2 linked regions of the Nitrobacter winogradskyi Nb-255 genome follow. The protein of the gene in region 1 interacts with the protein of each later gene in a pairwise test. Links are inferred from orthologs where the notes say so. Each region holds a gene or a part of one and is shown on either strand. Other genes may lie near its edges.

Region 1 (14,893 bases):
CGGAAAATCGACCGCCATCAGGCAGATCGGCTTGATCAGCCCAGGATAGAGGCGCGGCGGACTCAGCGGCTGGTGATTGAATAGGCGCCGGTAGAACGAGCGGTGCTCCGGGCGAACGGTGGCCAGACCGAGATCGGCGTCGAAGAAACTGCAGGCGACGAAGCACAGTCGGAGCGTCAGGTAAGGCAGTTCAGGGTATCGGCCCGCGAGCTCCGGCTCGGCGACAAAGCGGGTCGGGTCGACCATCACCTTGCCCCGATCCACCTTCGACTGCAGGAAATCGTTAAACACATCCACCGACGGGGTAAGCGGATGCTGCGGCGATGAGATGCTGAGACGAATGGAACTGGCAAGCGTTCCATCCAGATAGGCGCCGAAAATCCAGGAGTTCGGCATATCGTCGAAGCGATCGGAAATTCTGCGATCACTGTTACTCTCGATCGCGCCTTCATTCAGATAAGCGCGATATCGAAGGCGATAGATGATATCCTTGTCTGCCGGCGTCTCCACCAAACGATAATCGATCCGATCAAGAAGCTCGATGCCTCGTTCGACAGGCTTGACGATTGTCTGCTTGGCGATTGTCTGTGGAGCCGGACTCATTGGAGCACCCCCCGAGCCGCCTGAGTTCCAGCCGGCGACCAAAGGTTAACGCTTCGTTAACCATTTGAAAAGCTAACAAAGCATTAGTGTTAACCCGTATCCTCATATTCTTTCATGGCCCGGCGCCACAAGCCCCTTTCCCGCTTTTGAAATTAGAGGAACTCTATCCCGAAGATAAACGTGGAGGCTGGATTTCTGGAGCATGATCCCGAAGAGTGGAAAACCGGTTTTCGGAAAAGATCATGCTCAAACAGAAAGATAAGCGACGAGTCTGCTTCAACGCAGTTGAATCAGACTCTAGAGTGTTTTCGAGCGCGGCGGATACCGGTTCGCGTAAAGAAAACGCGTCAAAACAATATCATAAAGCCCCGCCTCTGATTCAATCAGAGCGGAATGGCTCTAGGCGATCGACCGCACGGCCTTCACATTGTTATCATGCAGATAACGCCCATGAGAGGCATCGAGCAACTCACGGATGCGGACCCCGGACACCGGGCGGCTGAACAGGTAGCCTTGCGCTTCCGTCACGGTGCCGTCGAGGCTGACGAGTTCAAGCTGCTCGGTGGTTTCGATGCCTTCGACGACCACGGCCATCCCGAGATCGGCGCTCAACCGAGCCACGCCACGCAGCAGCATCAGGGGCCGGTCGGTATCGATCCCCTCCAGAAACGAGCGATCGATCTTGACTTTCTGAAGCGGGAAATTGTGCAGGTAGCTGAGGCTTGAATATCCCGTACCGAAGTCGTCGAGTGAAATCTTCACGCCCGCCGAGTGCAACTGCCTCAGCGCGTCGTGCGTCCACTCCGTGTTGCGCAGCAACGACGACTCCGTAATCTCGATTTCCAGGCGGTGCGCTGGAAGCCCGGAAACCTCAAGCGCATAGCGGACTTCGCTCAGGATGTCGCGCTGATGGAACTGCTGCGAGGAGAAGTTGACGGCGACGCTGACGGCCTCCGGCCACCTCATGCATTCCATGCAGGCCTTGCGCAGAATCCAGCGGCCGAGATCGAGGATAAGCCCCATCTCCTCCGCCACCGGAATGATGTCCATCGGTGAAACCATCCCGCGCGTCGGATGATTCCACCGCAGCAGCGCCTCGCAGGTGGTGATCCGCCCCGACTTCAGATGAACCAGCGGCTGATAGAACAGCTCGAACTCTTCCCTGGCCAGCGCCTTGCGCAGATCGAGTTCGAGGACGCGGCGCGATTCGACCGTTTCGGCCATCTCGCCGCGGAAGAAGCAGAACGTTCCACGGCCGTCCGCCTTGGCACGGTAGAGCGCCATGTCCGCGTGCTTCAGAAGGTTATCAGCGGTGATGCCGGGCGATGTCAGCGCGATACCGATGCTCGCCCCGATCTCGACAAGGTGGCGATCGACCTCGTATCGCTCCGCGAGCCGCTCGACGATACGGCGGGCGAGCGCGGACGCCTCCTCCGGCGACCGGATATTCTGCTGAAACACCACGAACTCGTCGCCGCCGAACCGGGCGACGAAATCCTCAGGACGCAGCATTCCCCTCAGCCGGTCGGCGACCATGCACAACAGGCGGTCGCCGCAGGGATGACCGAGCGTATCGTTGATCTGCTTGAACTGATCGAGATCGATGAACAGCAGCGCGGAAAGCCGCGACTCCCCGTTCAAGGATGCCAGCAGGCGTTCTATTTCGTCACGAAAGCTGAGCCTGTTGGGCAGTTCCGTCAAGGAATCGAAGCGAGCGAGATGATTGATCTTGGCTTCCGCCTTGCGTCGTTCCGTGATGTCCTCGACAAGGATAACCGTACCTCCGCCGGCCATCGGCTGGAACGTCCACGACAGCGCCCGGCCGCGTTCAAGATCCACATCGGCGGTCACGATGGCGCCGGCCTGTGAATTCTCGATCTCCGAGACAATCGCCCTCCCGTTTTCGGGTGACATCGTTCCGGCGGTCACGCATGCGGCAATCACATCCACCGCGCCGACGCCGCGATGCACGAAATCGTCGGCCAGATGCATCATTTCGTTGAAACGATAATTCATCACGCCCAGCCGGCCGTCAGCGCCGAACATGCACAGGCCATGAGGCATGTTGTTCAGCGCGGTGTCGAACTGGCCGGCGAGCGCGGCTTCGCGTTCGCGCGCGATCAAGGCGCGGAGAAAAATCTGCTGCAACCTGGTCGTGATCCTCTCCAGACCAAGGAAGTACAGCACGGTGAGAAGCGCCATCCCGAAGTAATAAGGGTCGCCTCGCAGCGCCATCGCCCCGGCCATCGGCCCGCAGGTCAGCAGAATCTGCAAGTGGAAAATCCATGGCAGCCCGTAGGCCCGGCCGGCGCCGGCCGCCACATATCCCGTGGTGACCGAAATGCAGATCATGTGCGCGACGGCGTCGTCGGTCATCAAAAGCGCGATGGCGCACCAGGCGCCAAGGGCGGTTGCGTAGAGCACCGCTCCGATCTGATAGCGAGCCTCCCACCGCCCAGCTTCGCTTACGGTCAGATCCGAACGGCGATTCTTGTATTTCGCCATGTCGAAACTGCGGAGCAGGCCAATCAGAACCAGAAGCAACGCGCAGGGCCACAACAGATGGTTGCCGGTTTTCAATGCGGTCATGACCGCGGCAATCGCAGCGCAGGCTGCGCCAGCGAACATCGGCGCGGGGTTCTGGAAGAGCGACCCCACGAGCGCCGCATATATCGCTGGCGACATCGTATCGGTATCGCGATGGTGGTCGACCAATTGCATCGGCTGCGCGCGCATCCTTTTATGGCGCGCACAGTGTTACCGGCCGCTCATGAAGCCTTTCTGAGCGAACATCGTTAGCGAGACGTTGCACCGATTGTCGAAAGTGGGATTTTTCGCGAGAATCAGCGGGTTATCCGATCACGTTTGAATGATGTCGGGCCGGTTCGAGGATGGGAATCATGCGGGTGCTTGCGAAGCCCAGCCATCGCGAAAGGCCCAGCCTAAAGCATTTTCCGGCGAAGTGGATACCGGTTCGCCGCGGGAAAATGCGACCAGACAACCATTTCCAGAGCATGGTCCGATTCAACTTGATCGGATCATGCTCCAGATTCTGTTTCAACTACGTTGAATGCTTGAGCATGATCTTTCCCGAAAGCAGGTTTCCACTTTGCGCTGGTGCGGCCCTTCGGGTCGGGATCATGACTCTAGGAGAGCAGCGGCGACCATGCCGGATCGGAGGCGAAACCGGGCGTGGGAACTTTCAATTCGTTGCGGCCGGAGACATCGATCGTATAGAGCGATGGTCCGCCACCGCCGCCGGGATCGCGGAAGAACATCAGGACGCGGCCATTGGGCGCGAAGGTCGGACCCTCGTTGTGAAATCCCGACGTCAGGATGCGTTCGCCGGAACCGTCCGGCTTGATGATGCCGATGGAAAACTGGCCGCCGCCCTGTTTGGTGAAGGCGATGTAATCACCTCGGGGCGACCAGACCGGCGTCGAATAGGAACCCTCTCCGAACGAGATGCGTTGCGCCCCGCCGCCGGTCGCGCCCATCACATAAATCTGCGGCTTGCCGCCGCGATCCGACTCGAAACAGATTCGAGCGCCGTCCGGCGAATAGGAGGGCGAAGTGTCGATCGCCGGCGTGTCGGTCAGACGTGTCGTCGACTTCGAACGCAGATCCATCACGAACAGGTTCGAGTTCCCCCCCTGCTGCAGACTCATGATGATGCGTTGGCCATCCGGCGCAAATCGCGGCGAGAACGACATGCCGGGAAAATTGCCGACGATTTCGCGCTGTCCGGTTTCGATGTTGAAGAGATAGACCCGAGGATCGCCCTGCCCAAACTCCATGTAGGTGACTTCCTGGGTCGACGGAGAAAAACGCGGCGTGATCACGAGGTCCGCGCCGCGCGTGAGGTAGCGCACGTTGGCGCCGTCCTGATCCATCAAAGCCAGGCGCTTGACGCGACGCTGCGACGACCCGCTCTCGTCGACGAACACCACGCGGCTGTCGAAATAGCCTTTCTCGCCGGTCAGACGTTCGTAAATCTGATCCGAGATGATGTGCGCAATGCGCCGCCAGTACTCCGGCGACGTAAAATACTGCTGGCCGGCGAGCTGCTGCCCGGTGGCGACATCCCACAGGCGAAACTCGGCCTTGAGCCGCCCGTCTCCCTGACGCGTCATGCGTCCGGTCACCAGCGCCTGCGCGTTGATGGTTTTCCAGTTGGCGAACTGCGGCGGCACGTCGATGTTGGTGATCTTCTCGATGTACGCGGCCTGGTCGATCGGCGCGAACAATCCGCTACGCTTGAGGTTGTTGGTGATGACCTTGGCGACGCCGGCGCCGACCTCGTTATCCGACGGTGTGCCTCCCACAAAGTTCGGAATGGCGATCGGAAGCGGCGCGACGTTGCCTTCGGTGATCTGGACCCGCGCCTGGCCGAGGGCCTGCCGGCTGCCCAGCAACACGGCAGCCGATGCCATCCCGGAAATCATGTGTCGGCGGTTCAGGCGGAACGGCATTCTCTGCAATCCATTTCTCTCAATCATCGGTCAGACTTTTTCTTTTCCGCCACGTTCGTCGCGGCGCGCTTATAATTTTCGTTCCGTGAATACGGGTTCGAAAAACTTCCATTCATCGAAATAAGCCGCGGGCAGCTTATAGGGCTGGCATTCAATGATCGCGCGCAACGCGCTCTCCTGATAGACGCGGAAGTATGGCGTTGTCGGGTTGCTGATAGCCGTCGGCGTGGCCTCGAGCGTGCCGTCGCGCTTCAGCTTGATGCTGAAGATCGCCTCGGTCATCTGGGCTTCAAGCCCGCCATAGGGTTTCTTCCAGCAACGCTCGACCTGGGACTTGAACATCGAACCCCAGGTCGCGGAATTATCCGCAGCCTTGCCGTGGGCCAATCCCAGCGCGGCGTTCGCATTCAGCGTGTCGCCGGCGACAGAATGACGGCTGGGATCGCGCTTGTCGAGCAGCGCCGCTATCTTTGATCGGTCGAACACGCGCTCGGCCCTCTTCGCCTCCGCCTGGGCTTTCGCATCGGCTTCAGCCTTTGCCTTAGCCTCGGCTTTGGCCTTGGCGTCCGCTTTCGCCTTGGCCTCCGCTTTTGCCCTTGCCCTTGCCTCGGCTTTTGCCTTTGCCTGCGCTTCGGCCTTCGCCCTGGCCTCAGCCTGAGCCTTTGCCTCAGCTACCGCTTCCGCCTGAGCCTTCGCGGCCTCTGCCTTGGCTGCGGCCTCTGCTTGGGCTTTCGCATCCGCCTTGGCCTTTGCCTCTGCCGCCTCGGCCTTCGCCGCCGCTGCGGCCTCGGCGGCGGCCTTGTCATCAGGTTTCGGTTGTTCTTTGGGCGCGACGTCGGTCACGACCGGCGGCTTCTTTTCGTCAATCTTGCCGACGGTGTCCTCCGGCGGCGGCGTGGGCTCGGCGACCTTCTCCACCAGGGGCTTTGGATTTTCCTTCTTGCCGGTCTTCATGCCGGCCGTGACGTGGGTGAGCTGATCGGCGGAGATGATGTCGACCGGCAGGGATTCCTCCGGCACCGATTCGAAAGCCTTCGACGAAAACGACACCAGCCCCCACCCGATCACGAGGACGTGCAGGGCAACCGACGCCGCCAATGTCTTATCGACCTTGACCCTCAACCTTAAGATCCCTGCTCCACTTCGGTGACCAGCGCCAGACGCTTGAAGCCGGCGCCCGACAGCCGGCCCATCACCCGCGCCACCGTGCCGTAATCCGCCTTCTTGTCGGCACGCATGAAGATGCGCTCATCGAGACCGCCGCGCGCATCGGTGATCGCCGTCAATTTCGGAATCAGTTCCTCCATCGTCACTTCGGTGTCGTTGATGAAAATCCGTCCCTGGGCATCAACCGACAACTGCAACGGTGTCTTGTCCTGCTCCAGGCTCTTGGCCTGGGTCTGCGGCAGATCGAGCGGCACGCCGACCGTCAGAAGCGGCGCCGACACCATGAAGATGATCAGAAGCACCAGCATGACGTCGACCATCGGCGTGACGTTGATCTCGGCCATCGGCTGTGACCGCCGCCGTCCCCGCCTTCCGCCCCCGCCGGAGGAAGGAGCTGCCGAATTCATAGCCATGATGGACCGCCCGCTACCATGCCGCTCGACCTCACGCCCGCTCGTCGATCTGACGTGAGAGGATCGCGGAAAACTCGTCGGCGAAACCCTCGAGGCGCTGGGCCTGACGATTCACTTCCGCCGTGAACTTATTGTAGAAAATAGTCGCGGGGATGGCGGCGATAAGGCCGATCGCCGTTGCGAACAGCGCTTCGGCGATGCCCGGCGCCACCACCGCGAGCGAGGTGTTCTTCGATGCGGCAATCGACTGGAAGCTCGACATGATGCCCCACACGGTGCCGAACAGGCCCACGAAAGGACCGGCCGAGCCCACCGTCGCCAGCACCAGCAACCGCCGCTCCAGCCGCTCGACCTCTCGCGCGATGGAAACATTCATCACTTTCTCGATCCGCATCTGAAGCCCGGCGATCGAACGCGCCTGACTTTCGAAAGACCGTTTCCATTCGCGCATCGCCGCGACGAAACACGCCGCCATCGACTGCGTCGGCTTGGCCGACAACGCCCGGTACAGGTCCTCGATCGACTCCCCCGACCAGAAAGCCTGCTCGAAGCGGTCCATCGCGCGCTTGGTGCGGGCATAAAGAAACGTCTTGTCGATCGCGATTGCCCACACCCACACCGAGCAGGCCAGCAAGCCGAGCATGACCGCTTTCACGATCCAGTGAGCATGGAAAAAAAGCGTGATCAGCGACACGTCGGCTGAGGCCAGGGGCAAGGCTGACTGCGCCACGTCGGCCGGATTCATGAGCAGTTTCCTCTCAACGCAAGGTATCCTCGATCGACGCGGGGCATGATCTCCGCCGCCGGTTTCGCGGCCACGAAGCGCACGCGGCGTGCAGGCGCCACGCAAAAGCCGGTTGAGTCACTTGGGGGGCCCGTCCAAAGCCGGAGCTTGCATCCCCTGCCAACGTGTCAAAACGAGGGCTAGCAGCGCATCCTGAACGCTGTAACCAGACGCTAATCATAGTTAAGACCAGGTTACCAAAGAAGAACCGCGGCTTTGAAATTGCTCTGGGTTTCAATCGTTGCTCACCGCGGCCGTACCCCGCAGGCACAGATGAAGAAAGCCCGCCTGTCGGACAGGCGGGCTTTCGGATCGATGACGGGAGCCGGACAGTAAAGGGGCCGGCCCTCGGGTCGGAGTGTTTTCCGAGGATAATGAGGAGCTACTGGTCTTGCGGCCTTTCTTGCGGCCTGTCGTTCGGCGGCGTCGGCTGGGTGCGATGCTGCGCCATGAACGCATCGAACTCTTCCTTATCCTTGGCGTGACGAAGGCGCTCGAGAAAGTTCTTGAACTCTTTCTGCTCATCTTCAAGCCGACGGAGCGTCTCCATGCGATATTCGTCGAAGGCGCGGTTGCCGCTGGATGGCGCGTTGAAGCCGCGGAAGCCAAAACCGCAGCGCTCCATATTATGGCGCATCCGGTCCATCTTGTATTGCATTCGATCGGCGTTCCAGCAGCCCATTTTTCTGCTCCATAGTGTGTAGAGAAGAATCGCGACACCAATCGGCCACCACACCATGAAGCCGAGCACGATCAGAACAATGCGGAAGGGATGCCAGGGAGCATCCGTGAAACGGGAAGACGGATACTGGCCTTGGCCCCGCGCGGTGTTGGGACCATTCCAGCGATCGTAGTCAGCGGTGTGGGCCATGGGCCTTCTCCATGAACGGCGTCGCGCCGCGTGAATGTAAATAACATTTACATAGGTAGGCGACCTGAGGCTTTTGTCAAGCGCGACTTTGTCCGAAAATATCTGATGTTACAGGGGGCGCGGTTCCCTATTGTGATGCCTCATCACATTTAAGAACGTCTCACCACAGGCGCGCAAAGAAAAAACCAACAATCAGAGGCTGCTGGCCGCGCGCCGGCGGCGCGGGATGAACCCGGTCACGGACGACCTACCGCTGAGTCGATCGATCAGGTCGCGGACTTTTGATCCCAAGGCCCGCGCGGCCGCCCGGCCGGAGGGTTCGAATCCTCTGGCGACCGGCGGTCGGTCGGAAAACCGAGTCCGCGCAAGTAAATCAGCACGCCGGCTTCGAGCAGATCTTCGGCGGACATCGGCATCTTGCGGCGCGCCGCGTCGCCGCGGCCAAACAGGGAAGCGATGCCGTGCGACATCGACCAGATGTGCAACGCCATCATCAGGGCCGGCGGTCGCGCGGCGCCCGGCGGTGTCAGCGCGGCCAGTCGTTCCGCCGCAGCGCGAATGACGCTGAAGGCGCGCTCGCTGGCGGCCGACAGCATCGGATTGACATCGGTCGGCAGCCCGGATTCGAACATCGCCGAGTAGTAGGCTGGCTCATCGCGCGCGAAAGCGAGATAGGCGCGGCCGACGCGCTCGAACGCAGTGACGGTATCCGGGCGGCCGTCATCCCAGGCCCTGGTCAGCACCGCTTCGAACTGCTCGAAACCACGTTGCGCGATGCTGGCCAGCAGTTCATCACGGTCGCGAAAGTGCCGGTACGGCGCCGCCGGACTGACGCCCGCCGAACGCGCCGCATCGGCGAAGGTGAAACCCGCCGCGCCTTTCTCGGCGATCAGGCCGAGCGCCGCCTGCAGCAGGGCCTCTTTCAGATTGCCGTGATGATAGCCCCGCTCCGGGCGGCGATGGTCCTTGCGCCAACTCATGTGAATAGTTTTTACATGAGCACGGGGGAAACACCACTCGTTTCGTCCTGCTTCGGTGCAAGCAGCCGGTTGAAATCCGGCGCCGCGAAGCCGCAAGCCACCGGCAAATCCCATGAACGCGCGATCGAGCCCGAGACCATGGTTCGTCAGGTGATAACCGTCGCTCAGACCTGATCCGCTTTCATCGCGATGCGCAGCGGCCTCGGTATCGGCTTCGCCCGCCCGTCGGATATGAACGCCACCCTCACCCTCGCATCCAGCAACAACGTGTCACCGCGCTTCACCTCCTGATGCAGCGTGATCGAGGCTCCGCGAACCTCCAGCGGCCGCGTGACGATGTCGAGAATGTCGTCCATGTGAGCAGGTTTCAGGAAATCGAGATGCATCGAACGCACCACGAAGGCAAAGCCCGGCGCTTCGCTTTCGGTCTCCGCGAACAGCGCGCGCTGGTCGGCGCCGAGCAGCCGCAGATAGTTGCTGCGCCCGCGCTCCATGAAACGCAGATAGCTGGCGTGATAGACCAGCCCCGAAAAGTCCGTGTCCTCGTAGTAGACGCGAATCTGCATGTGATGCCTGCCGTCGCGGATCGCACCGTCAAGATGGCCGGTCGGAGGTGGCGCATTCATCGATCTTCGTCCTGCCCGAACAACCCGGACTGCGCCGGATCGCGCGAGGGCTCGGTCAGACCGAGATGGCGGAAGGCGTGCGAGGTGAGCAACCGTCCGCGCGGGGTGCGCTGCAGATAGCCGCACTGGATCAGATACGGCTCGATGATGTCCTCGATCGCGTCGCGCGGCTCCGACAACGCCGCCGCCATGGTTTCCACACCCACCGGCCCGCCGCCGTAGCTCAGCGCGATGGTGGTGAGGTAGCGGCGATCCATGGCGTCGAGCCCCGCCGCATCGACCTCGAGCGCGCCGAGCGCGTGATCGGCGACCGCGCGATCGATCGCCGCCGCATCGGCGGCCTCGGCGAAGTCGCGCACCCGGCGCAACAGCCGGCCGGCGATCCGTGGCGTGCCCCGCGCGCGGCGGGCAATCTCGTTGGCGCCGTCGGGCGTCATGCCGACATTGAGAACCCGCGCGCCGCGGCTGACGATCTTCTCCAGCTCATCCTCGGTATAGAAGTTCAGCCGCACCGGAATCCCGAAGCGGTCGCGCAGCGGATTGGTGAGAAGGCCGGCGCGCGTGGTGGCGCCGACCAGCGTGAACTTCGCCAGCTCGATCTTCACCGAACGCGCCGCCGGACCCTCGCCGATGATGAGGTCGAGCTGGAAATCCTCCATCGCCGGATAGAGCACTTCCTCCACCGCCGGCGACAGACGATGAATTTCATCGATGAACAGAACGTCGCGCTCCTCCAGGTTGGTGAGCAGCGCCGCCAGATCGCCGGCCTTGGCGATCACCGGCCCCGAGGTCGCGCGAAAGCCGACGCCGAGTTCGCGCGCGACGATCTGCGCCAGCGTGGTTTTCCCCAGACCGGGGGGACCGACGAACAGCACGTGATCGAGCGCCTCTTCTCGTTTTCGAGCCGCGTCGATGAATATCTGCAGGTTGGCGCGGGCCTGGCGCTGACCAATGAACTCGGACAACTTCTGCGGCCGCAGCGCGGTGTCGCCCACATCGTCGGCGTGGCGCTCGGGCGCGACGATGCGGGACGCCTCAGTCACTTCGACAACTCCTTCAAGCCAAGCCGGATCAGTTGCGCGGTCTCCGCGTTTTCGCCCGCGCCGCGCGAGGCGGCCGCGATCGCCGCGGTCGCCTGCGGCTGACCGTAGCCGAGATTGACCAGCGCCGAAATCGCATCCCGCACCGGACGCGGAGCGCGCTGATCATCGAGGTCGCCCGCGAGATGGACCACCGTCGGATCGACGTTGGCGAAGGACGGCGCTTTGTCCTTCAGTTCGGTGACGATGCGCTCGGCCACTTTCGGGCCGATGCCCGGAGTGCGCGCCACCGACGCCTTGTCGCGCAGGGCGATGGCGCTCGCGAGATCCGCGGGGGACAATGTGCCGAGCACCGCCAGCGCCACCCGCGCCCCGACGCCCTGCACCGTCTGCAGCAGACGAAACCATTCACGCTCATGGTCGGTGCGAAAGCCGAACAGCTTGATCTGATCCTCGCGCACATAGGTCTCGATCGACAATACCGCGGCCTGGCCCGGCGACGGCAGCGCCTGCAGCGTGCGCGAGGCGCAATGCACCTGATAGCCGACGCCGCCGACATCGAGGATCACGTAATCCTCGCCATAGGAGTCGATGACGCCCTTGAGCTTGCCTATCATGAAATGGCTTTCTCGCCTCTCCCGCTCATCCCACAGCCTTCATCCGCGCCGCGAGCGCCGCGCTCTTGCGGTGATGCGCGTGGGTGATGGCGATGGCAAGCGCGTCGGCCGCGTCGGCGCTTTTCGGATCGGCTTTCGGCAGCAGGATTTTCAGCATCGCCTGGATCTGAGCCTTGTCGGCATGGCCCGCGCCAACCACGGTCTTCTTCACTTGGTTGGGCGCATACTCCGCCACCGCGATGCCGAACAGCGCCGGCGCCAGCATGGCGACGCCACGCGCCTGCCCGAGCTTCAGCGTGGCCACGCCGTCCTTGTTGACGAAGGTCTGCTCGATCGCGGCCTCGCTGGGACGAAATTGGTCGAGTACCGCGCCGAGTCCGGCATGGATCGCCAGCAGCCGGCTCGCCAGCGCCATGTGCTCGCGCGTCTCGACCGAACCGCAGCCCACGAACATCAGGCGATTGCCGTCAATCTCGAGCACGCCCCAGCCGGTGCGACGAAGACCGGGATCGATGCCCAGAATGCGAATCGGTGAGGAGATCATGCCTTATGTTATAGCGTTTTCGGAGCGAAGCGCCGTGGTTTGTCGAACCTTGCCGGTTCCGGTAACGACAAAACCGTAGCCGCCTTCCGCTCATCCGATTGATCTCCTGTTCGGCTGAACAGGAATCCGCTAGAGCGGAATGAGGAAAAGTGTGGTGCGGTTTTCCGTCCGCATCCCGCGTCTCAAAATATTGGAACCGATCACGTTCAGGGTCCTAGATCGATTCGATCCAAAACCATCGTGATCCAGGAGACGGGATGGCCGGGACAATTATCAAGAGGGCGGCGCATCCGCGCCGAGACCCGGACAGAAGGGAGTTTCCAGCGCCATGCGGATCACGGTCGCCCTTTTCGTCATGACGACGATCGCCAGCCTCGCCGTTTCGGCCAGTCCAGCAAACGCGGCGCAAAACCGGTTCACGTCCATCGCCAACAAGGACTGCACCTTCGCTCCGATCGGCAACGAGCCTGAGGACGCGGAGGATCAGCTCAAGACATGTCCCGGCGTCGGCGGCGCGCAGGTGCTGGTCAATTCCCTCGGGACCCGGCTACGGATCGGTTTTCGCTGGCCGAAGGCAGGTCAGCCGCAAAAGACCATCTGGGCGGTGGAAGCATGGTCCGCCGGACTGACCGTCAACTGGCGCGGATCAGGCACAGACAATGAGTTCGAGCCTTATGCCGCGATCGTCAGGATGAAGTTCCAGAAGCAGTATCTGCCGGTTGCCGGCGACCAGGTATTGGCCGTGATCCGGATCGCGCCGGATACCGCCTGCGTCATGGGCGCGGTCGATGCGGGAGCGAACCCGAACGCCAATGAAGCGGCGCGTGCGCTTGCGGACGCGGCGCCATCGTTCGCATGCGGCAAGGATAAACCGACGATCGGCGGCGTGAGCACCAGGGCCGCGAAAGAGATCGCGCGGGGCGTCGCGGAACAATGAGCGAGAGCGTTTCCAAGCGAAGCATGTCCTCGGGCTTGCGCCCGAGGGCGGATACTGGACTGACTACAGTAATGTCCCGCTCAGGATCAGCAGCGCGACGCTGAAGTAGATCATCAGCCCGGTAACGTCGACCAGCGTGGCCACCAGCGGCGCTGACGCGCTCGCGGGGTCGAAGCCGGCCCTTTGCAGCATGAACGGGAGCATCGATCCCGCCACCGAGCCGAACACCACGACGCCGATCAGCGCGGCCGCGACGGTCAGCCCGATCAGCATCCAGTGCTCGCCATAGTCATAGATGCCGAACTTCTGCCAGGCCACCACGCGGACCAGCCCGATCACGCCGAGCATGGCGCCGAGGATCAGTCCCGTCGGCAATTCCAGCAGCGCCACGCGCCACCAGTCGCCGAGCTTGACCTCGCGCAACGCCAGCGCGCGGATCAGGAGCGAGGTCGCCTGCGAGCCGGAGTTGCCGCCGGAGCTCATGATCAGCGGGATGAACAGCGTCAGCACGATGGCCTTCTCCAGTTCGCCCTCGAAGTGCTGCATGGCGCTCGCGGTCAACAGCTCGCCGAGAAACAGCACGCAAAGCCAGCCGCCGCGCTTGCGGATCATGCCCGGCAGCCCGATCTGCAGATAGGGCTGGTCGGTCGCGGCCATGCCGCCGAATTTCTGGGCGTCCTCGGTGTTTTCCTCGATGATGGCGTCGATGATATCGTCGACCGTGACGATGCCGAGGACATGCCCCGCCTTGTCCACGACAGGCACCGCCAGCATGTCGTGACGCGAGATCAGCCGGGCCACCTCTTCGCGATCCGTCAGGGGGGAGGTCGTGATCGGAGAGCGCGCAAGCTCGGCGATCCGCGCCGAAGGCTCGCCGGAGATCAGCCGCCGCAGCGACACCGCGCCGACCAGGCGGCGGGTGAAGGCGTCCAGCACATAGATGGCGTAGACGGTCTCGCGGGTCCGCTCGACCTGGCGGATGTGCTGCAAGGTGCGCTCCGCCGTCCAGTTCGCGGGCACGGTGACGAATTCGGTGGTCATCATCGCGCCCGCGGTGTTTTCCGGATAGGCGAGCAGGCCCTCGATGGTCGTGCGTGTCGGCTCGTCGAGAGCCTGCATCAACTCGGTGCGGGCCGGCTCCTCGAGTTGCTGAACAATGTCGGCGGCCATGTCGGCGGACATGCCGGCCAGCAGGATGGTCGCCGTCTGCCGCGGCAGCGCCACAACGATCTCGGGGCCGAAATTCAGCTCCGGCTTGTCGAGAATCTCGATCGAAATATCGACCGGCAGGAGCACCAGAACCGCCGCGGCGTCCTGCGGTTCGAGCTGGTTGAGAATTTCGACGTTATCGGCGACATGGCCGCCGCTCAGGCGCGAGGCCAGCGCGAACACATCGAGATCGCCGTCCGTTGTGGCGGTGTGGGTATCCGTCATAGCTCACCTTCGTGGTCTGCCGGCAACGGCAGGCCTGGCGAGCTTCATCAAGCTTTCAGACCGGCGCCGCTGTCGGCGAAGTATGTGGCGAGGTACCTTGCAAGGTACCTGGACTGTCGCTTGGCATTTGTATGATGTTCCCGTGATGGGCGTGCGACCAAGGCCGCAGCATCCCGCTTCGCTGACATGATCCTTCAGCCGGATCACGTCAAGAAAAAATCGCGCGATCCTACGCGCATCATGAATGAAGGAGAAATGCGTTCCGCGATCTTGCAGTTTGCCTCGCCTGCGGGGCGAGAAGCGGGTCAGCCGCCCAGCTTCGCGATCAGCGCGTCGGAGACCTCGAAATTGGCGTAGACGTTCTGGACGTCGTCATGTTCGTTGAGAAGATCGATGAGCTTGAGC
Region 2 (14,737 bases), 1.1 Mb from region 1 along the record:
CGCCACCCAGATCATGCTGCACGTTCATCATCATGGCATCGGCGAATGCGGCGTGTTCACCTACGAGGTCGCAGAGACCAAGGTCACGCAGGTGATGGATTTCGCGCGCAAGCACCAGCATCCGCTGCAATGCGTGATGGAAAAAAAATAGCCGCATCGATTCGGAAAAAGCCGGAACGGATATTTCGCCGTTGCCCGGATTCGCGAGGTCAATCCGCGCTCGGCTCGGTTGAGCATAGGCGCTATGCGCGTCTGGCGGCGAGAGTCCGCCCACGCTATTTTGTTGGCGGAAGACGGACCCTTTTCCTCGGGAAATTGTACTACTATATTGTTGACATAAGGTTGTTGTTGCCTGACGGGGCGATGGCGATCATGATGGCCAAGAGACCCTAGAGGACGCGCAATGCCAACTTTTTCTCAAAGCCTGGAACAATCCCTGCATCGGGCGCTCGCGATCGCCAACGAGCGTCATCACCAATACGCCACGCTCGAACACCTCTTGCTGTCGCTGGTCGACGATTCGGACGCGGCAGCGGTCATGCGGGCTTGCAGCGTCGATCTCGACAAGCTGCGCGGCAGCCTCGTGAATTATCTCGAGACCGAATTCGAGAATCTGGTCACGGCGGAAGCCGCTGACGACGCCAAACCGACAGCCGGTTTCCAGCGCGTGATCCAGCGGGCTGTGATTCATGTGCAGTCGTCCGGCCGCGAGGAGGTGACTGGCGCCAACGTGCTGATCGCGATTTTCGCGGAGCGCGAGAGCCATGCCGCCTACTTCCTGCAGGAGCAGGACATGACGCGCTACGACGCGGTGAATTACATCAGTCATGGCATCGCCAAACGCCCCGGCGTTTCCGAAGCGAGGCCGGTGCGCGGCGTCGACGAAGAGACCGAAACCAAGAGCGGCGACGACGCCAAGAAGAAGGGCGACGCGCTCGAGACCTATTGCGTCAACCTGAACAAGAAGGCGCGGGACGGCAAGATCGATCCGGTGGTCGGAAGAAATACCGAGATCAACCGCGCGATCCAGGTGCTGTGCCGCAGGCAAAAGAACAACCCGCTCTTTGTCGGCGACGCCGGCGTCGGAAAGACCGCGATCGCGGAAGGATTGGCGAAGCGCATCGTCGACAGTGAAGTTCCCGAGGTGCTGGCGGCCGCGACCATATTCTCGCTCGACATGGGAACGCTGCTGGCGGGCACACGCTATCGCGGCGACTTCGAGGAGCGGTTGAAGCAGGTGCTCAAGGAACTCGAAGCCCACCCGAACGCGGTTCTCTTCATCGACGAGATCCACACGGTGATCGGCGCGGGAGCGACCTCCGGCGGCGCGATGGATGCTTCGAATCTGCTCAAGCCCGCATTGGCGTCGGGAACGATCCGCTGCATGGGTTCGACCACCTACAAGGAATACCGGCAGCACTTCGAGAAGGATCGCGCGCTGGTGCGCCGGTTCCAGAAGATCGACGTCAATGAGCCGTCGGTCGAGGATGCCATCGCCATCCTCAAGGGCCTCAAGCCGTATTTCGAGGACTACCACAAGCTGAAGTACACCAACGACGCGATCGAGGCGGCCGTGCAGTTGTCGTCCCGGTATATTCACGACCGCAAGTTGCCCGATAAGGCGATCGACGTGATCGACGAATCCGGCGCGGCCCAGATGCTGGTGACCGAGAACAAGCGGAAGAAAACGATAGGGATCAAGGAAATCGAGACCACGATCGCGGCCATGGCCCGGATCCCGCCCAAGAGCATGTCGAAGGACGATGCTGAGGTTCTCAAGCACCTTGAGCAGACTCTCAAGCGCGTCGTGTTCGGACAGGATCGTGCGATCGAGGCTCTTACGGCGTCGATCAAGCTGGCGCGCGCCGGCTTGCGCGAACCGGAGAAGCCGATCGGTTCCTACCTGTTCTCCGGCCCGACCGGCGTCGGCAAGACGGAGGTCGCCAAACAGCTTGCGGAGGCGCTCGGCGTCGAACTGCTGCGCTTCGACATGTCCGAATACATGGAACGGCACACCGTTTCACGGCTGATCGGTGCGCCTCCGGGCTATGTCGGCTTTGATCAGGGCGGCCTGCTGACTGACGGCGTCGATCAGCATCCGCATTCTGTGGTGCTGCTCGATGAGATCGAGAAGGCGCACCCGGATGTATATAATGTGCTGTTGCAGATCATGGATCACGGCCGGCTCACCGATCACCACGGCAAGCAGGTCAACTTCCGTAACGTGATCCTGATCATGACAACCAATGCGGGCGCCTCGGACATGGCTAAGGCTGCGTTCGGCTTCACGCGCAACAAGCGGGAAGGGGACGATCGCGAGGCGATCAATCGCCAGTTTTCGCCTGAGTTCCGTAACCGACTTGATGCCGTCGTGTCGTTCGGTCACCTCAATACGGATGTCATCGGCATGGTGGTCGAGAAGTTCGTGTTGCAGCTCGAGGCTCAGCTTGCGGATCGTTATGTGACGATTGAGCTTTCTGATACGGCCAAGGCCTGGCTGGTCCAGCACGGCTACGATGAGCAAATGGGGGCCCGGCCGATGGCGCGGGTGATCCAGGAGCACATCAAGAAGCCGCTCGCAGACGAGGTGCTATTCGGTAAGCTCAAGGGTGGCGGCCACGTTCGCGTCGTTCTAGTCAAGGATGAGGCGGTCGCGGGCGTCGATCTCGAGAAGATCGGCTTCGAGTTTATCGAAGGGCCGGTCACGCCGAAGCCCGAGAATCTTCCGGGCGCTCGCAAGCGTACGCCACCGCGCAAGCCCAAGCCGGGCGGCGGAGGGCTTACGTCGGAGGAGCCGCTAAAGGTGTGAGCTATCGCGTTTTCGAGCGAACCATGTCCTCGGGCTTGACCCGAGGATGGACGCCGATCGCATGAAGAAAACGCGCTAACAAGCTCTCCGGTGAATAAACAAAACGGCCGGCACGTAATGTGCCGGCCGTTTTGTCGTGCGCGGTACCCCGGCGCTCCAGATCACGATGATCTCGGATCAGGATTGCTCCGGATCATATATTCAACAAACGGTTCAGCCTAGAGCCTTTTCGCGGCTCTATATTGTTGTTTTGACGCGTTTTCTTCACGCGAACCGGTATCCACTTCGCTTGAAAACACTCTAAAACCGCCCCACAGCGGCTGGCTCGAAAGCAACAGCGGTTCGAATCGCAAAGTGCTTCATCCCGAGCCCTTACTTCTCCTCGGCGTTTTGGTCGTCCTCGGCAGCCGGCTCGTCGTCGTGTTGAGCGTCCGGATCGAAGAATTCACCGGCGGCGGCGATCGCTTCCGCGGCGGCGTCACGATCCTCCCGGCGGGTGCTGATGTCCTCGCCGCGCTGGATGCGCTCGGCCTCGTCGACGCTGCGGGCGACCGTGACCGTGATTTCGGCCTCGACTTCCGGATGAACCGCGACCGTCAGCTTCTGCTGACCAATCGTCTTGATCGGCGCATCGAGCCAGACCTGGGGGCGGCTGACGATAATGCCGTCGGCGGCCAATGCCGCAACGATGTCGCGAACCGTGACCGAACCGAATAGCTGACCGGTTTCGGAAGCCTGGCGGATGACGACGATGTCGCGCCCGTTGATCTTCTCGGCCACCGTGGCGGCTTCGCCCTTGGCCTTGATGTTGTTGGCTTCAAGCTCGGCCTTCATGCCGTCGTATTTCGCCCGGTTCTCGGCGGTCGCGCGCAGGGCCTTGCCGCGGCGGAGAAGGAAGTTGCGGGCGAAACCGTCCTTGACCTTCACGACCTCGCCCATCTGCCCGAGCTTGGCCACGCGTTCCAGCAGAATGATTTCCATGTTCGATCCTCTTGTTCGGTTGAGCAACTATATTGAGTTCAAGATTTCGGTGTGAGCGGCGGAGGCGTGTGACGTTGCAGGTAACGTTGGCGAAACCCGAAAACCGCGTCTGCGATGCCGATACCGACGACCGTGATGACGGGCCATACGAACATCAGCACGATGGCATAGACCGAGCCGAGCCATAGCCCGCGGTTCCGCATCGTCAGCGTGATCGTGTGCAGCACGGCGAAACCCGCCAGCGCATACGTCATCATCAGGCACGCGGTAATGATCTGGGCCAGCATCGCGGGCAGTCCGCCGACGAAGCTCAGCGCCAGCGCGATCATCGTCGCAACCAGCGCCATCGGCGGGAGTGTCGTTGTTCTCACGTCGGGCCAGGGACGCCGCAGCCGGCCGGAGGCGGCCGTGACCTTGGCCGCAAGCCACATATTGAGCGTGAGTGTCGCCATCGCGATGGTCGCGGCAGCGGCGGGGGCGATGGCCACGAACGCATCGACGACCTCCGAGGCGCGGTCGCCGGACGCTCCATCCTGTACCTTGGCGATGCGAACCAGACCACGCCGCAAGGCATCCGTAATCGCCGATGCGTCGGAACCGAGCGTGAGAAGTGCGGCGGTCGTGGTCAGCGCGGCGAAGCCGGCGATCCAGACCAGGACGCGTCCGAGCGGATACCAGTCGACCGGAGGCGGAGCGGCCAGCGCTGCATCGGTCCCCTGGCTGGTTGCCTGCTCGGCTCGTTGCGGCGGCGCATCCATGCCGGCCGGGCGGCCGAGCAACACCAGATGCCCAAGCCACCATGCCGGCAGCGCCACTGTCAGCACGAAAGCGGCGGAATAGGACGCACCGAACAGGGCGCCAAGGCTGACGGCGGCGAAAGCGCCGCCGATCGCGGCGCAGGCGGGCCCCCATCCCATTGCCGCGACCATCAACGGCAGAGGCGCCAGATAGAACAACAGCACCGAGATCAGCGCGCCTGAAATGATCGAGGCGAACATCAGCGCGGACGCACAACCGGCCGCGATTGCAACGGGAAGGTTCATAGTCATCAGCTGTCCCGCTCCCTTCGAGCGGTTAGGGGTCTCATTCGAGCCCCAACCATCGGCCGACGGATGATCCGAAAGCCTTATGATTTATGAAAGATGACCGGCGGCAGCGCGAACACCGCCGCCAGTCCCGGAGTTACCGGATAACGTAGGGAAGCAGGCCGAGGAAGCGCGCACGCTTGACCGCGCGGGCGAGTTCGCGCTGCTTCTTCGCGGAGACGGCAGTGATGCGGCTCGGCACGATCTTGCCGCGCTCGGAGACGTAACGCATCAGCAGCTTGGAATCCTTGTAGTCGATCTTCGGCGCATTCGCGCCCGTGAACGGGCAGGTCTTGCGGCGGCGGAAAAAGGGACGGCGTGCACCGGCATCAGCCATGATTCTTACTCCTCAACCACTGCGGCGGGTTCCTCGCGCGGTCTGCGCGGGCCGCGGTCACCGCGGAAACCACCACCGCGATCGTCGCGCTCACGGTCGCGATCGGCTTTGCGCATCATCGCGGACGGACCGTCCTCATGTTCGTCCACTCGCACGGTGAGATAGCGGATGACGTCTTCATGAATGCGTTCCTGACGCTCGATCTCATTGACGATGGTGGCGGGTCCATCGATGTTGAGCAGCACGAAATGCGCCTTGCGGTTCTTTTTCATGCGATAGGTGAGCGAACGTACGCCCCAGTTCTCGGTCTTGGTGACCTTGCCCCCCAGTCCCGTGATCACGCCGGTGATCTGGGTGGTCAATTCCTCGACCTGCTGGGAACTCGCGTCCTGGCGCGCGAGAAAAACATGCTCATAGAGAGGCATGGGTGTCCTTTCCTCAGTTGGCGCGGACCCCGGCGGCAAGCCCTTCGAGACCTTGGAAAGGACTCGGGATAAGCTCAGAAGGCGGAAGCACGGGACGACGGGCTGATGAGCCCTGCCGCATCAATATCGCCTGACAGGTGAAATTGCTGAGACCGTCCGTTCAGCTCCCGGCCGGGATCTGCGGATGGCGCGGGTTATACGGATTTTCGGGCCGCTTGCAAGGGACAAGCCGCCGGAGGGCTTTTGCGGCCCGAACAATCAGGTGCGGACGGGCGCTGCGCGAACGAAAGCCCTGTGAAGAGCCTTGCGCATCCAATGCCTTGACATCATCCGGCTCGCGGTGTCTCTCCGGCCGGGGTTTCAAGGGGCGAGCGCATGACAGCGGCATTCACCTTTCCGGGGCAAGGCTCCCAGACAGTCGGCATGGGCAAGGCGCTGGCCGACGCCTTTCCGGTTGCCAAGGCCGTTTTTGCCGAAGTGGATGCCGCCCTCGGGGAAAAGCTGACAGCCATCATCTGGGACGGGCCGGCTGAAACCCTGCAGTTGACCGAGAATACCCAGCCGGCCTTGATGGCCGTTTCCATCGCCGCTCTCCGCGTGCTCGAAGCCGAGGCGGGATTATCCGTGGCGCGGGACGCCGCCTTCGTGGCCGGACATTCGCTGGGAGAATATTCCGCGCTCGCGGCCGCTGGAAGCCTGAGCATCGCGGATACGGCGCGGCTGCTGCGAACGCGCGGTCTCGCAATGCAAAAGGCTGTTCCGGTCGGCGACGGCGCGATGGCGGCGCTGTTGGGTCTTGATTATGAGGTCGCCGTCGCCGTCGCCGACGAAGCCGCGCAGGGTCAGGTCTGCGAGGCCGCGAATGACAATGGCGGCGGACAGATTGTCGTGTCCGGCGACAAAGCCGCGGTCGATCGGGCCGTCGAGATCGCGAAGGCTAAAGGCGCAAGGCGCGCGATGCTGCTGGCTGTATCGGCGCCGTTTCATTGCAGGCTGATGCAACCGGCGGCGGATACCATGGCGGAAGCTCTCGCCAGGGTCACGATCAACAAGCCGGTAGCGCCGGTGGTCGCGAATGTCATCGCCGCTCCGGTCAGCGATCCCGACGCGATCCGGAAACTTCTGGTGAAGCAGGTCACCGGCACGGTGCGCTGGCGCGAAAGCGTGGCCTATATGGCCGCCCAGGGTGTCACGCATTTTCTGGAGGTCGGCGCGGGCAAGGTGCTCACCGGCCTCTTAAAGCGCATCGTGAAGGACGCGGCCGGCGTCGCGGTCGGCGGTCCCGGCGACATCGCCGCCGCCAGGGATGCGATCCTCGCAGCGCGCTGAGATCGAGAGCGGCTCAAGGCCGCGCGACCTTGCAATGCACCATTCGATTCGATGCAATCACTCGGGCGGCTTCAGCGAGCTTTTGATCCAGCCGCTCGCCGACGCCTGGAGCGGGTCGGCTTCCGTCTCGCAATGCGGGCAGCGGCGGACCAGTCTTGCGACCGCAACGGATTTGTCCATCGTCATGGCCATGCCGCATCGCGGACAAGCGCTCTCCGCCTCCTTGTTGATGAGCAGCAACCACCCGCGCACGCCATACAAAGCAAGCAAGAAGACACTCAGGAGGCAGAGAATCAGGAAAAGATCTTCAAGGGCACACATCGCGATTACCTTCCATGCAAGCGATGGAAGCAGACCGGCCGGATGTGGTTAAGGGTGGTAGGAGCTTGCGGACTGAATTGACGATGAATCTACACCACGCCGGCTCCCGCGGGTGCGCTCTTTAATCCTGCGGGGAGGCGACCGCCGCGGCCGGAAAATGAGGCAGGGTTATTGACGAGCGGCGTTTCCTTGCGGCAAACCGGACGTGGGTGGTGATTTTCGTTTTGGCCTAGAGCGGGATGAGGAAAAGTGTGTAGCGGTTTTCCGCCCGCATCCCGCTCTAAAATAATGGAAACGATCACGTTTATGGTTTTGGATCGATTCGATCCAAAACCATCGTGATCTAGGATGTTCCAACGGGGGCGATATGTTCGACTTGACCGATAGGACCGCGCTTGTGACAGGCGCGACCGGCGGCATCGGCGGCGCCATTGCGAAGGCGCTACACGCGCAGGGGGCGACGGTCGCGATTTCCGGTACGCGCCGGGAAGTGCTGGAGACACTGGCGGATACGCTTGGCGAGCGCGTTCATGTGCTGCCCTGTAACCTGTCGGATACGGCGGCGGTCGAGGCACTGGTGCCGGATGCCGAGAAGGCGATGGGGAAGGTCGATATTCTCGTCGCCAATGCCGGCGTCACGCGGGACAACCTGTTTGTGCAACTGCGTGACGAGGATTGGGACGACGTGATCAGGATCAATCTGACCGCGACATTCCGCCTTGCGCGCGCGGCGACAAAACTGATGATGCGTAAACGCTTCGGCCGCATCATCGCCATCACCTCGGTGGTCGGCGTTACCGGAAATCCGGGGCAGGGAAACTACACCGCATCAAAGGCCGGACTGATCGGCATGATCAAAACCCTGGGCGCGGAATATGCAAAGCGCGGGGTGACGGCCAACTGCATTGCACCCGGATTCATCGCAACGGCGATGACCGACGCGCTGAACGAAAAGCAGCGAGAGACGATTCTGACGAAGGTCCCGGCGGCCCGCCTCGGAACTCCGGAAGATATCGCCGCGGCGGCGGTCTATCTGAGTTCGAACGAAGCGGCCTACGTGACCGGACAGACGATCCATGTCAACGGCGGAATGGCAATGATTTGAGGTGCTTTTGGCTCATCTGCCGGGGCTAGTGGTCAAGGCTTTCGATGTGTGATAACCGGACCACGAACGGGTGGGCAAAGAACGCCATTGCAGGAAATTGAAACCCTGTATATTGGCGGTGCGGCGGCTGCGTCGTTTGCGGTCCGCACCTGCACAAGGCGGAAAAGACCGAGATCCTACACGACTGCAAATAGCAACAGGAATTAGCCGGTTTAATGATCCACGATGGCTCGTTTTGCGGTCGGGTCCAATTGAACAAGCGCGAGGTTTGATAATGAGCGAGATTGGCGAGCGGGTTAAGAAGATCGTGGTCGAACACCTTGGCGTGGAGCCGGAGAAGGTCGTCGACAGTGCCAGCTTCATTGACGATCTAGGCGCGGACAGCCTCGACACGGTCGAGCTCGTGATGGCCTTCGAGGAAGAATTCGGCTGCGAGATTCCCGACGACGCGGCGGAGACGATCCTGACCGTCGGGGATGCGACCAAGTTTCTCGAGAAGAACGCGAAAAGCTGACACCCTCTCGCGGTCATGATGAAGCCGGACGGGTCGTTTTCGAACGGCCCACCGGCTTTTCCTTATGACCCGTAAGGAAGCTGGAGTTTTCCAGATGAGGCGCGTTGTCGTCACCGGACTTGGCATGGTGTCGCCGCTTGGCTGCGGGGTCGAGACGACCTGGAAACGTGTTCTCGATGGCAAGAGCGGCGCGAAGCGGATCGAGACGTTCGACGTAACCGACATGCCGTGCCGAATCGCCTGCATCGTCCCCCGCGGCGACGGTGCTGACGGAACGTTCAATCCCGATCAGTGGATGGAGCCGAAGGACCAGCGAAGGGTCGACGACTTCATCATCTTCGCGATGAGCGCCGCCAGGCAGGCGCTCGATGACGCGGACTGGCATCCTTCAACCGAGGAGGATCGTTGCGCGACCGGCACCCTGATCGGTTCCGGCATAGGCGGCCTGTCGGGCATCGCCGATACCGCGGTCCTCATGAAGGAGAGGGGGGCCCGCAAGGTGTCGCCATTCTTCATTCCGGGACGCCTGATCAATCTCGCTTCAGGATACGTGTCGATCGAACACGGACTGAAGGGACCGAACCATGCTGTTGTGACAGCCTGCTCGACAGGCGCGCATGCGATCGGCGATGCAAGCCGCCTCATCGCGCTCGGCGACGCGGACGTCATGGTGGCCGGAGGCGCGGAATCGCCAATCTGCCGCATCGGCATGGCGGGCTTCTGCGCCGCGCGAACGCTCTCCACCAGCTTCAACGACACGCCGCACAAGGCATCGCGTCCTTACGACAGCAATCGCGACGGCTTCGTAATGGGAGAAGGCGCGGGCATCGTCGTGCTGGAGGAGTACGAACATGCGCGTCGGCGTGGCGCGCGAATCTATGCCGAGATCACCGGATACGGCCTGTCGGGAGACGGCTACCACATCACGTCGCCGTCCCCGGATGGCGACGGTGCTTTCCGAAGCATGACCGCAGCCATGAAGCGCGCCGGCGTGTCGCCATCGGATATCGACTATATCAACGCCCACGGGACATCGACGCCGGTCGGCGATGAAATCGAACTGAAGGCCGTGGAGCGTCTGCTGGGCAACGCCGCATCAAGGACAGCGATGTCCTCGACGAAATCTTCCATCGGCCATCTGCTGGGTGCGGCGGGCGCCGTGGAAGCTATCTTCAGCATCCTTGCGATTCGCGACAACGTCGCGCCGCCAACGATCAATCTCGATAGTCCTTCGGTGGAAACAGCGATCGATCTTATCCCGCACAAGGCGCGTCAACGGGAAATCAATGTCGCGTTGTCGAATTCGTTCGGGTTCGGCGGCACCAACGCGTCGATTATCATGCGGCGCATCGCTAATTAATGTGCGATGGAAGCAAATCCACCGTTTCGCCGCATTCGATGATAAATCCTAAAGAAGGGCGCATGCTGTTGGCCGGGGCAGGAAATTCGCCGGCCGATTGAACCGACAGGATTCAGGTTGCATCGATGACTGAAAGGCCGCCCATTTCTCCACGCAGTCCACGCGCCGCGCTTGAACCCGAACAGGTACCGCCGCCACCGAAACGTTCCGCGCGCGTGCGAAGCCCGCTGGTGGTTGCAGGCAACGCGATCATTACCGTTCTGTTGATCGGGATGCTTGGAGTCGGCGGCGTTCTTGTCTATGGCAAGCAGAAGATCGAAGCGCCGGGACCGCTGCAGGAAGAAAAGATCGTCAACATTCCGTCCCGCGCCGGAATGAACGACATCGCCGACATTCTCCAGCGCGAAGGTGTGATCGACAGCAATCGTTGGGCGTTCATCGGAGGCGTATTCGCACTGAAGGCGCGCGCTGATCTGAAGCCCGGAGAGTATGCATTCCAGAAGAACGCCAGTCTGCGTGAAGTCATCGGCACCATTGTCGATGGCAAGGTGGTCCAGCATCCCATGACGATTCCCGAGGGCCTGACCTCCGAACAGATCGCGGCACGGATATCCGAGAACGAGATTTTCTCAGGCACGCTTCGCGAGATTCCACGCGAGGGTACGTTGCTGCCCGAGACATACAAGTTCCCGCGAGGCACCAGCAGGGACCAGGTGATTCAGCGCATGCAGCAGACGCAGAAGCGCGTGCTCGCGGAAATCTGGGAGCGCCGTGCCTCGGATGTACCCGTCAAAACACCTGAGCAGCTCGTTACACTGGCCTCTATCATTGAAAAGGAAACCGGTAAGGCGGATGAACGCAGCCGCGTCGCGGCGGTGTTCGTCAACCGCCTGAAACAGAGAATGAAGCTGCAGTCCGACCCGACGATCATTTATGGCCTGGTCGGAGGCAAGGGAACGCTGGGACGGCCGATCAAGCGCAGCGAAATCATGCATGCGTCTCCCTACAACACCTACGTGATCGACGGATTGCCGCCCGGACCGATCGCGAATCCAGGCCGGGCTTCGCTTGAAGCGGCGGCAAATCCGGCGCGAACGCGCGACCTGTTCTTTGTCGCCGATGGAAGCGGGGGTCACAGCTTCACCGAGACCTACGAACAGCATCAGAAGAACGTCGCCCGGTTGCGGGCCATGGAGAAGCAGATTCAGAACGATGCGGTTGAGCCGATAGATGACCCGCCGCCTGCGGCCGCGCCAACCGCAACGGAGAGCGGCGCGACACGGGACGAACCTTCCTCGAAGCCTGCCCCCAAACCCGCTCCGCGGACCCGAACCCGGCCGGACCGATAGGACGTCGCAAAACCTATTGCACATTGGTTCACCGGCCGGAATCGAATCAGGTCGCGGCAGGTTTCCCGCCTGGAATTCTGACTCATCCTTTGATCGGGCGCGGCCGGCCTCCGTAACCGTCCCCACTTTCGGTTAGTGCGATCAGCCGGATCGGGATGATGCTATGGTTTCCATAGGAGTGGCACTCGCGCGAAAACGCGTTAATCAAAGAGGCTGAGCTTCGATTCTAAAGCTTCGTTTCCGATTGGATCAGAAGAAGCTTTGGATCGTCGTTTTGACGCGTTTTCTTCGCGCGAACCGGTATCCACTTCGCTCGAAAACGCTATAACCTGATCAGAAGCGATAATCTCTATCCATAGATTTCACAACCACACACGTTCTTCACCATCGTAACGATCTGTTTGGACGAATCCCGCATTTGGAGAAAAACCGCGCGATGGCGTTGTCGAGCATGACCGGCTTTGCAAGAAGCCACGGCGCAAGCGGGCCGTATGCGTTCGAATGGGAGTTGAAGTCAGTAAACGCCAAGGGGTTCGACCTTCGGACGCGGTTACCTTCCGGCTGGGATGATATAGACGTAACGATACGAAAGCGCGCAACGCAGGTGCTGTCACGCGGTACGGTCTATGCCAATCTGACGGTGAAGCGAAGCAACGCCGCTCCCGTCGTTCGCATCAATGAGAGCGTTCTGGCATCTCTCCTGAACACCGCTCAGGAGCTGCGCAACAAGATCGACGCGCTCGCGCCGAGCATCGACGGTCTTTTATCGATAAAGGGCGTTCTGGAGGTCGTTGAGCCGGAGCCCGACGAAGCCGAGGAGCAGGCGGTGAAGCTCGCCGCCGCTGACTCTTTCGAGCAGGCGCTACGCAGCCTGGCGGATATGCGCGAGCGTGAAGGCGCTGAGCTAGGCCGTATATTGATGCAGCGGATAGATGAGATCGAACGTCTCGCGAGCAGGGCGGATGCGGCTCCCGGCCGCCGACCGGGCGCGGTAATGGCGCGGCTGTCCGAGCAGATCGCCGCGCTACTCGACACGTCGGACCGCTTCGATCAGGATCGACTCCATCAGGAAGCGCTCCTGATCGCCGCGAAGGCGGACATCCGCGAGGAATTGGATCGCATTGCCTCGCATGTCTCGCAGACGCGCGAATTGATCGGCAATGGCGGACCGATCGGACGGAAGCTTGATTTCCTTGCGCAGGAATTCAACCGGGAAGTGAACACCTGCTGCTCGAAGTCGAACGATCTCGAACTGACCAATGTCGGACTCGAACTGAAGAACGTCGTCGAACAGTTTCGCGAACAGGTCCAGAATCTGGAGTGATCGATGACTGCTCACGATCGGGGTTTCGATGGAGTCGAGCGGCGCGGCCTGATGTTCGTGCTATCGTCGCCTTCCGGCGCCGGCAAGACCACGCTGTCGCGGCTGCTGATCGAGCGCGTCGAAGGCTTGAGCCTGTCGGTATCCGCGACCACCCGACCGATGCGGCCCGGCGAGGTCGATGGTCGTGACTACGCGTTCGTCGACGAGAAAACCTTTGCGGCCATGGTCGAGCGGAACGATCTGCTAGAATGGGCTCATGTGTTCGACAATCATTACGGCACGCCGCGCGCGCCGGTGGATGCGGCGCTGTCATCCGGCCGCGATGTCCTGTTCGATATCGACTGGCAAGGCACGCAGCAGCTACGGGAGAAGGCGCGAGACGACGTGGTCAGCGTCTTTATTCTGCCGCCGTCCGCCGCGGATCTGGAGCGGCGTCTGCATACCCGCGCCCAGGATTCGGATGATGTCATCCGTGAACGAATGGCCCGCGCCGCCCATGAAGTGAGCCACTGGGCCGAATACGATTACATCGTCATCAACCGGGATATCGATGAAGCGTTCGCCGAGGTGCAGTCTATCCTGAAGGCTGAGCGGCTCAAGCGCGAACGCCGGACCGGATTGACCGCTTTCGTACGAGAACTACAGCGGCAACTCGAAACTTAGAGTCTTTTGCCGCTTCCAACGATGCTCGCCAACTCACGCGCCATGGCCGCAAAGCCGGATATCGAAACCGTCTCCGCGCGCCGCGTGGGATCGATGCCGGCCGCGGCCGCGAGCGACGCCGGGTCGGCGGGTAACGATTTGAGACTCTGCCGCAGCATTTTCCGGCGATGCCCGAACGCGGCGGCAGCGACTTGCTCCAGGCTGCGGCGGTCGCAGGGCTCGGGGTTGTAGCGCGGTATCAGCCGCACCACGGAAGACGTGACCTGGGGTTGCGGAACGAAGGCGGCGGGCGAGATGTCGAAGAGGATTTTGGTCTCGGCCCGCCAGTTCGACAGAACGCCGAGACGGCCATAGGCGTCTTCGTTTTCACGGGCAACGATCCGCTCGGCCACCTCGCGCTGAAACATCAGCACCATGACATCGTACCAGGGTGGCCAAGGCTCGATGCTGAGCCATCGGATCAAAAGCGCGGTGGCGATGTTGTAAGGCAGGTTGGCGACGATCTTTGCGCGCGTCGTGCCGAGCAGGGGCCGCGGATCGAAGTCCGTCGCATCTGCGTTGATGATCGTGAGACGGCCGGGATAGCGATCCGAGATTTCTTCCAGCGCGCCGAGCGCGCGTTCGTCACGCTCAATGGCGATAACATGCTTCGCGCCGACCGCAAGCAACGCTCGTGTCAATCCGCCGGGGCCGGGACCGATCTCGACGACTGTCGCATCCTGAAGCGGACCGGCGGCGCGCGCGATCCTGGATGTGAGATTCAGATCGAGCAGAAAATTCTGTCCCAACGATTTTCGCGCCGACAAAGCGTGACGCTTGATGACGTCGCGCAGCGGCGGAAGGTCATCGATCATGCTCATGACGAAGGCGTCGGACCTGCCATCCGCGCGGCGAGCCGCAGCGCGGCGATCAGACTCGATGGACTGGCGCGCCCCGTGCCGGCTATGTCGAACGCGGTGCCATGATCAGGCGATGTACGGATGAACGGCAGTCCCAGCGTGACATTGACCGCCCGATCGAACGCCAGTGTCTTGACCGGAATCAGCGCCTGATCGTGATACATGCAGATCGCGCAGTCGTAGGTCCGGCGCGCGGCCTCATGGAACATGGTGTCGGCCGGAAGCGGACCTTTGAC

The links.
Region 2: the proteins of ybgC (region 1) and NWI_RS08795 interact in binary tests that used the Escherichia coli proteins (3 or more experiments, as listed by UniProt). The link is inferred for Nitrobacter winogradskyi Nb-255 from one-to-one orthologs.

Annotation. Positions count from the first base shown.
Region 1 is NC_007406.1:2,949,319-2,964,211, forward strand. Bases 8,186-11,185 are described here. They hold ybgC (tol-pal system-associated acyl-CoA thioesterase), read right to left. Parts: upstream 9,917-11,185; coding sequence 9,455-9,916; downstream 8,186-9,454. Other genes in these bases: NWI_RS14140 (DUF2852 domain-containing protein), read right to left, coding at 8,186-8,310; NWI_RS14145 (TetR/AcrR family transcriptional regulator), read right to left, coding at 8,577-9,290; ruvB (Holliday junction branch migration DNA helicase RuvB), read right to left, coding at 9,913-10,959; ruvA (Holliday junction branch migration protein RuvA), read right to left, coding at 10,956-11,185. In the rest of the region: NWI_RS14105 (N-acyl amino acid synthase FeeM domain-containing protein), read right to left, coding at 1-603; NWI_RS14110 (putative bifunctional diguanylate cyclase/phosphodiesterase), read right to left, coding at 1,003-3,324; Tol-Pal system beta propeller repeat protein TolB, read right to left, coding at 3,750-5,075; cell envelope integrity protein TolA, read right to left, coding at 5,145-6,197; protein TolR, read right to left, coding at 6,200-6,655; protein TolQ, read right to left, coding at 6,687-7,400; more of NWI_RS14140, read right to left, coding at 7,822-8,185; more of ruvA, read right to left, coding at 11,186-11,573; crossover junction endodeoxyribonuclease RuvC, read right to left, coding at 11,599-12,117; NWI_RS14170 (hypothetical protein), read left to right, coding at 12,446-13,054; mgtE (magnesium transporter), read right to left, coding at 13,118-14,488; NWI_RS14180 (YebC/PmpR family DNA-binding transcriptional regulator), read right to left, coding at 14,794-14,893.
Region 2 is NC_007406.1:1,834,800-1,849,536, reverse strand. Bases 7,443-10,286 are described here. They hold NWI_RS08795 (acyl carrier protein), read left to right. Parts: upstream 7,443-8,666; coding sequence 8,667-8,906; downstream 8,907-10,286. Other genes in these bases: fabF (beta-ketoacyl-ACP synthase II), read left to right, coding at 9,001-10,266; fabG (3-oxoacyl-[acyl-carrier-protein] reductase), read left to right, coding at 7,655-8,392. Also shown: ATP-dependent Clp protease adapter ClpS, read left to right, coding at 1-151; ATP-dependent Clp protease ATP-binding subunit ClpA, read left to right, coding at 404-2,809; rplI (50S ribosomal protein L9), read right to left, coding at 3,182-3,790; NWI_RS08825 (DUF2232 domain-containing protein), read right to left, coding at 3,829-4,839; rpsR (30S ribosomal protein S18), read right to left, coding at 4,973-5,212; rpsF (30S ribosomal protein S6), read right to left, coding at 5,218-5,637; fabD (ACP S-malonyltransferase), read left to right, coding at 6,013-6,966; NWI_RS08805 (hypothetical protein), read right to left, coding at 7,024-7,236; endolytic transglycosylase MltG, read left to right, coding at 10,392-11,615; NWI_RS08780 (YicC/YloC family endoribonuclease), read left to right, coding at 12,052-12,939; gmk (guanylate kinase), read left to right, coding at 12,943-13,602; 16S rRNA (adenine(1518)-N(6)/adenine(1519)-N(6))-dimethyltransferase RsmA, read right to left, coding at 13,599-14,462; 4-hydroxythreonine-4-phosphate dehydrogenase PdxA, read right to left, coding at 14,459-14,737. UniProt on the Escherichia coli protein: Carrier of the growing fatty acid chain in fatty acid biosynthesis.